Regions from separate parts of the Methylosinus sp. R-45379 genome, predicted to be linked through region 1. Evidence: riboswitches for the same ligand, from Rfam matches in the RefSeq annotation. Region 1 holds a riboswitch; the other holds the start of a gene.
The links. Region 1 has a riboswitch for fluoride ahead of A1351_RS23220 (hypothetical protein). Riboswitches for the same ligand answer to the same signal wherever they lie in the genome.
Positions count from the first base shown of each region.

Region 2: linked by a shared signal. The riboswitch ahead of smbP (small metal-binding protein SmbP) and the one ahead of A1351_RS23220 (hypothetical protein) in region 1 are both predicted to bind fluoride.

Region 1 covers NZ_LUUM01000312.1:7,487-11,202, forward strand. The annotation lists gene chrA (chromate efflux transporter) at 1-972, opposite strand, end outside; fluoride riboswitch at 1,119-1,181, shown strand; gene A1351_RS23220 (hypothetical protein) at 1,243-1,689, shown strand; gene A1351_RS23225 (hypothetical protein) at 1,823-2,272, shown strand; gene A1351_RS23230 (alpha/beta fold hydrolase) at 2,285-3,250, opposite strand; gene A1351_RS23235 (TonB-dependent receptor) at 3,346-3,716, opposite strand, start outside.
Region 2 covers NZ_LUUM01000113.1:170,323-174,038, forward strand. The annotation lists gene A1351_RS06475 (HAMP domain-containing sensor histidine kinase) at 1-287, shown strand, start outside; gene queC (7-cyano-7-deazaguanine synthase QueC) at 364-1,095, shown strand; gene A1351_RS06485 (GNAT family N-acetyltransferase) at 1,071-1,571, opposite strand; gene A1351_RS06490 (DUF1491 family protein) at 1,594-1,944, opposite strand; fluoride riboswitch at 2,105-2,166, shown strand; gene smbP (small metal-binding protein SmbP) at 2,466-2,819, shown strand; gene crcB (fluoride efflux transporter CrcB) at 2,883-3,281, shown strand; gene A1351_RS06510 (DUF190 domain-containing protein) at 3,284-3,619, shown strand; gene A1351_RS06515 (DEAD/DEAH box helicase) at 3,620-3,716, opposite strand, start outside.

The DNA of each region.
Region 1 (3,716 bases):
CAGCAGCAGCAAGGACGGCAGATAGATGGCGACGAGGCACAGGATCGCGCCCGCCCAGCCGTTGGGCGGCTCGCGCATCGCCGCGCCGAGAAACGCCGCGAAGGTGAAGAGGGGGCCGGGCACGGCCTGGGCGGCGGCGTAGCCTGCGAGGAAGGCGTCCGAGCCGATCCAGCCCGGCGGCGTCACCGCCTGCTGCAGCAGCGGCAGCACCACATGGCCGCCGCCGAACACCAGAGCGCCGGAACGAAAGAAAGCCGCGAAAATGGCGAGCCAATGCGCGCCGGTGGTAGCGGCGAGAATCGGCGCGCCGATCAGCACGAGGACGAAGAGAGCGAGCGAGGCGAGGCCGGCGCGCCGACCGATGAAGCCGGCGGAGATCGGCGCCGACGCCGGCGCCGATCTCTGTGGGAGCAGCAGCCATCCGATGAGGCCGCCGCTGACAATGGCGCCGATCTGGCCCGCGGCCGAGGGAAGCGCCAGAGTGAGGATCATTGCCGCGAGCGCGATCGTGGCGCGCTCGCGATCCGGGCAGAGGCTCCGAGCCATGCCCCAGACCGCCTGTGCGACGACGGCCACGGCGACAATCGCGAGGCCGTGCAGCCAGGAAAGATGCGCGACATCGCCGAGCTGTGAGACGCAATAGGCGAAAAGGACGAGGGCGACGGCCGAGGGCAAGGTGAAGCCGAGCCAGGCCGAGAAGCCGCCGAGCAGGCCGGCGCGCGACATGCCGAGAATGAAGCCGAGCTGGCTGCTGGCCGGTCCAGGAAGAAATTGGCAGAGCGCGACGAAATCGGCAAAGGCCGTCTCGCTCAGCCATTTGCGGCGCTCGACGAATTCGGCCCGGAAGTAGCCGATATGGGCGATCGGTCCGCCGAAGCTGGTCAGTCCCAGCTGCAAAAAGGCGAGAAGAGCCTCGAGAGCCGGATGCCGCGGATGTCGGGAGCCGACGATGTCGTCTATGTCGTTGCGCATGAGCGTTTCGCCTTGTCCTCTCGGCGGCTCATACGCTCGCGCGCGGGATCGCGGAAGCCGTCCGCCACGCGCCGCCCGCCTGCGCATTGACGACCCGGCAGGCTTTATGTATCGAATTAGCTACATAAGGTCGCGAGGCGATAGCCGGCGCGCCAGGGGATGGGGTGCCCCCTACAACCGCCGAAGAGGCTGATGACTCCTGCTCAATGCCGATGATCGGAAGATCATCGAACAAGGGCGCTTGCGCGCTCGTAATGCAGGAGGAAGCAGATGAATCAGGATCTCTCGGTTTTTGTCACCCCTTTCGCTCTCGTCATCGGATGCGCGCTGATCGCCGCCGGCGGGCTCTACTTCATCGAGATTCAATTTCTGAAGTCGCGCGTCCAGGCGATCGCCGCGCTCGTCGCGGGCTCCATCGTTCTCGCCGCGCTCGAGGTGGTGCTCGCCGGCAGCAGCGTCTCATTCTTCAAGGCGCAGCAGGTGCAGACTTCCGCCTGCGAGCTCGAGGGCGAGTCCGCGCATCCGGAGGCGCGTCTCGGCGTGGACGTCAATGTCATCCACAAGCACATTCTCGGCTGCATGCAGGAGGCCGGCTATGAATGGGCTCCCGCGCATCGCAATTGCAAGGATGCGCCGGTCGCCACCAATGCCTATTGCTATCTGCCGGCCACCGGCTTCGAGCGCGCGATCACCGCGTTTCAGCTGAGATTCGAATAGCCCGATCGCGGCGGCGAGCCTAAGCTCGCCGCTCGCCCCTGCAGGGCGCTTGCCGGTTGGAGGACATGCTCCATTTGACCTCGAGACTGAGGGGAAGGCGGCGCCCCGTCGGGAACAGACGGGAGATGTGCCGATGAATGAGGATATCGCCGCCTTCGTGGCTCCGCTGACGCTCATGCTCGGCGGCGGATTGCTGGCGCTCGGCGGGCTGTCCTTCATCGGCATCGACTACTTCGACAGCAAGTTCAAGGCGCGCGTCGCCTTCGCCGTCGGCCTCGCCTTCATCGTCGCCACAGAGTTCGTCTTCGTCACCGGCAGCAGCAGCGGACGCTATTTCGCCGGGCTGAAGATAGACGTCACCGATTGCGAGCTCGACAGCGAGAGCAAGCTCCCCCAGGAGCGGCACAAGAACAGCCGCGTGTTGCATGATCATATCGTCGCCTGCATGGAGCGGCTCGGCTATGAGTGGAACGCCGAGCACGAGCACTGCAAGGAGGCGAAAATCGCCACCAACTCCTTCTGCTATCTGCCGACGCGGCCGGTGGCGCGGGCGATCGTGCGCTTTCAGACCGCCTTCGAGTGATCGGAAGAGCGCTCAGGCGCGATCCACCGCCTCGCCAGGGACGAAAGCGTCGAACGCCGCCCAGAACTGCTCGCGCAATTCGTCGCGCTCCATCAGCAATTCGTGACGCGCGCCGGGAACCTCTATGAGGCTCGCGACCGGCAGCCTTTGAGCGAAGCGCTCGATCGCGCGCGAGGAGACGATGCGGTCGCGACCGCAGAGAAACGCCATTACCGGCGTGCGCACGGCGCGGGCGTATTCGGGCGCGCTGAGCTGCTTCATCAGCCGGAAGGCGGCGTTGACCCAGCCGACGGTCGGATCGCCGATAGCGAGATGCGGCGCCGCGCGCACCACATTGGCGTTGCGGGAGAAGCGCGCGGGATCGGAGGTCAGCCGATTGCCCTCGAAGGGCAGCTCCTCCAGCGATTTCGGCCCGCCGCCCGGCACATACATGGCGCCGAGGCCGAACATATCGAGCGTGTCGGCGATGGCGCGCGCGCCGATCGGAAAGCGCAGGCCCTCGAAATCGACCATTGGCGCGGCGACGATGACGCGATCGAATGGCGAGCGCGCCGAATGGACGCGATCGAGCAATATGGCGCCGCCCATGGAATGCGCCAGCGCATGCCAGGGGGAGGGGCATTCGAGCGCCAGAACATCGGTGATGAAAGCGTCGAGATCGCGCTGATAGAGCGCGAAATCATCGACATGGCCCTTGCGCGGATCGGAAAGATCGCGCTCCGAGCCGCCCTGTCCGCGCCAATCCAGCGTCACCACATGGAGGTCGCGGGCGAGCAGATCGTTGATCGTCTCGAAATATTTCTCGATGAACTCGGCCCGGCCCTGAAACAGCGCCACTGTGCCGATCGCCCCACGCGGCGGCGCGAAGCTCGCCGCGCGCAAGCTGCGTCCATCCGCCGTGCGAATGGCGAAGACCTTCGCATTGGGCGGTACGGGATTGTCGGGCGTACCGATGAGCTGCGATTCGGTGAGCGGCATGTCGGGCGATCCTGCTGCGGCCGGAACGAAAGGCGCTGCCTGCGTCTCTCGCCCCGTCTATCGCATGTCTCGCCCGACCGCGCAAAAGGCGAAGCTCAGAACTTCACCGTCAGTCCCGCGTAATAGGAGCGGCCTTGTCCCGGCACGGCGCCGAAGACGCTCGTCTTCTTGTAATTCGTGTAATCGAAGCCGCCGAGCGGCGAATAATAGCGAACGTCGGCGACATTGGTGATGCCGAGATCGATGCGGAACGCGTCCCATTCATAGGCGGTGCGCAGATTGACGAGTCCGTAGGAGGGCGTCTTCAATTCATTGCGCGCCGTGCTCACATGCGTCTTGCTGTCGACCAGCTGCAGCTCGACAGCGCTGCTCCAGCCACCGAGCTTGTGCTCGAGAGCGAAGCGCGCATTGAGCGGCATGATGTGATAGAGCCCGTCGCCGCGATCGAGATTTTCGCCATAGACAT
Region 2 (3,716 bases), on a different contig from region 1:
CGGGTCCGGGCATTCCAGAGGAGGAGATCGCCGTCGTCATGTCCTCCTTCGGCCGCGGCACGCTGGCCCAGAAGAATGCGGAGGAAGGCACCGGCCTCGGCCTGCCCATCGTCAAGGGCCTCGTCGATCTGCACGGCGGTCTGTTCAAGCTGAAGTCGAGAGTGCGCGAAGGCACGGAAGCGATCGTCGTCTTCCCGCCGGAGCGCGTGATGAACGCGCTGCCGAAATTCGACGACGACGCCCCGCAATTCGCCAGCCTCGAGCGCAGACGCAACGCGGCGGCGTGAGGGGCGCTGGCGGCGGCTCCTGTAAGAGCGATATAGTCTGCCGGCAGCCCTCTTTCTGCGTCCGAGAATGACCGATATGATTTCCCCGAGCGCGTCAGACTCCGCCCTCGTCCTCTTCTCCGGTGGGCAGGACTCCGCCACCTGCCTCGCCTTCGCGCTCTCGCGCTTCGCGCGCGTCGAGACCGTCGGCTTCGACTATGGCCAGCGTCATCGCGTCGAGCTCGAGCAACGCGGCGTGCTGCGGGAGGGGATGAAGCGCATCTCGCCGCTGTGGGCGGAGCGGCTCGGCGAGGACCACACCATCTCCATAGAAGCGCTCGGCGCCATCTCCGACACGGCGCTGACGCGCGAGGCCGAGATCGCCTTCGACGCCTCGGGCTTGCCAAATACTTTCGTGCCGGGGCGGAACATCCTCTTCCTCACCTTCGCGGCGGCGCTCGCCTATCGGCGCGGGATCGGCAGTCTCGTCGGCGGCATGTGCGAGACGGATTTTTCCGGCTATCCCGATTGCCGCGACGCGACGATCCGCGCGGTGGAGACAGCGCTGACTTTGGGCATGGACCGGAAGCTCGCAATCCTCACGCCGCTGATGTCGATCGACAAGGCCGCGACCTGGAAGCTCGCCGAGGAGTTGGGCGGCGAGCCGCTGGTGCGGCTCATCGTCGAGGAGAGCCACACCTGCTATCTCGGCGAGCGCGGCAAGCGCTTCGACTGGGGCTATGGCTGCGGCGAATGTCCCGCCTGCCGCCTGCGCGCCGCCGGCTGGGAGAAATATCGCGCGGCTCAGCCTTCCGGCGCGCCGAGCTGACGAAACATCACCAAGGCGTCGACCAAGCCCAGCGTCGGATGCTGGAAGGCGCGCGGCTGCCGGCCGACGATCTCGAAATCGAAAGAGCGCCATAGGCGGATGGCGCGGATGTTCGTCTCGACGACGAAGTTGAACTGCATGCCGCGAAAGCCGCGCTCGCGCGCATGATCCAGCGAATGCGCGCACATTGCGCGGGCGACGCCGCGACCGGCCGCTTCGGCGCTGGTCATATAGCCGCAATTGCAGATATGGGCTCCGCCGCCGGCCTGATTGGCGCGCAGGTAATAGGAGCCGATGATCCTCCCCTCGTCGTCTTCCGCGACGAAGGTCTCGCGATCCGCGCCCAGCCAATAGGCGAGGGCGTCGGCCTCGCTCATGTCGCGATCGAGCGCATAGGTCTCGCCGGCGCGGATGGTCGGGCCGATGACGCGCCAGATCGCCGGCGCGTCGCTGTTTCGAGCGGGGCGAATGCGCATGGGTCGTCCTCGACCGAGCGGCTCAGGCCGTTCGAGCCGCGATATCGACGAAGCTCTTGCCCTCGCGATCCTCGATCTCGACTAGCCATAAATCCGGATCGAAGGCGATCTCCTTGCGGGCGCGCTCCTCGGCCTCCAGCGGCGTCACCCATTCATCCGCGTGCAGACGCGCGAAAAGGCGATCGACGCCTTCCGGCAAATCCACGCTCTGCGGCGCCGGCCCGAGCAGCGCCGCGCGTCCATCCAGGCGGTCGATCTTCACGAAGATCGCGCCCGCTTCCTCGGAGCCGCGGCGGCGCAGCATGGCGACGGAGCCGGCCGTCTCGGCGCGGCGGATGAGGGCGGAGACGAAAAAGTCGGATCGGAGACGCATGAATTCTTTTCAGCCATGAGAACCCGTCCGCGCAAGCGCTTTCGACATTGCCGCCGGCGGCGGCGCTTCGATCGACGAGCGCGAGACGGCTCAGCTCCAGCTCGTTCTTGACGCTGTCTCATCGCTCAGATACCAATTTCGCCAAGGCCGCCGCTCGCGCGTGCGGCCGGGGGATGGGGTCCCCCTTCAACCGCCGCAAAGGCTGATGACTCCTGCTGATGTCCGATGATCGACCGATCGTCGGAGAGAGCGATCTATTCGCTCGGCAGGAGTCCGTCATGAGTCCGATCGCCGCGGTTTTTCCGTTTCGTAAAGTCCGATCCGTCGAATGCGCGCGCATCGTCGCCGCGCTTTCGATCGAGCTTCGTCGCGCAGAGGCGCGCGCCCTCGGCCGGGCGGTCACGGCCAATCCAATGAGATTCGAATGACCGCGTTCACCGGCTGCGCCGCGTCGGCGCGGCCGGCGACGAAAAAATCGAATCCGAAACGTCGACCGCAACGGTCGAAATGAGGAGAGTGAAATGAAAATTCGCAAATTCGGGCTCGCCGCGAGCCTCGGCCTCGCGGCGCTCATCGGGCCGACGCTCGCTCGCGCCGACGACCGGCTGGACCAGGCGATCTATCACGTCAATGAAGCGATCACCCACGGCGGCAAGCTGCATGACGCCGGCCTGCTCTCCTATCACGCCGATCTCGCGCTCGAGAAAGCCGAGGGCCTTCAGAAGTTCAAGCCCAATCCGCACATGGCCGAGGCGATCGTCCATATAAAGGCGGCGATAGAGGAGGGGCAGGCGAACCACACCGAAGCCGCGACCAAGCAGGCGAAGGAAGCGCTCTCGCATCTCGAGGAAGCGAGCAAAGAGACCGCCCAATAAAGCTCTGCAACGCGCGAGGCCGCGATCGGCCTCGCGCGAAGCCCCTACCGGCAAAGGCTCGAGATGATCTATGTTCTCATCATGATCGGCAGCGCGATCGGCGGCGTCGCGCGTTATTGGCTCTCTGGAGTCGTTTCCCGCTGCTTCGGCGAGGCCTTTCCCTGGGGCACGCTGATCGTGAATGTCTCCGGCTGTTTCGCCATCGGCTTTTTCGCGACGCTCACGTCGCCGGGGGACGGCCGTCTCTTCGTCGATACGCAGACGCGCCAATTCGTGATGATCGGCCTATGCGGGGGCTATACGACCTTCTCCTCCTTCGGCCTGCAGACGCTCAATCTGGCGCGCGGCGGCGAGGCCTTCGCTGCGCTCGCCAATATCGGCCTGTCGTTCGGGCTCTGCCTTTTCGCCGTCTGGCTCGGACATGTCGCCGCCGCTCATCTCAACGCGCTGAAAGGAGCCTGACGATGCAATTGCCTCGAGACGCGACTCTGCTGCGCATCTTCATTGGCGAGGACGAGAAATTCGAAGGGCGACCGCTGCATGAGGCGATCGTGCGGACGGCGCGCGCGCTGCACCTCGCCGGCGCCACCGTGCTGCGCGGCCCTGTAGGATTCGGCCATAACAGCCGGCTGCGCACGACGAAGATATTGAGCCTCTCGGAAGATCTCCCCATTGTCATAGAGATCGTCGACGAAGAGGAGAAGATCGACGCCTTTCTGCCGACGCTCGACTCGATGATGAGCGGCGGGCTGGTCACGCTCGAGAAAGTGCGCGTGATGCGCTATGGCGAGAAGACGTGATCACGCCAGATCGGCGAGCTGCCCCCGCGCCGCCGAGCGGATGAGGCGCTTCTCCGCCTCCCATCGCGTCGCCTCATCGACGCTCGTCAGAAATTCG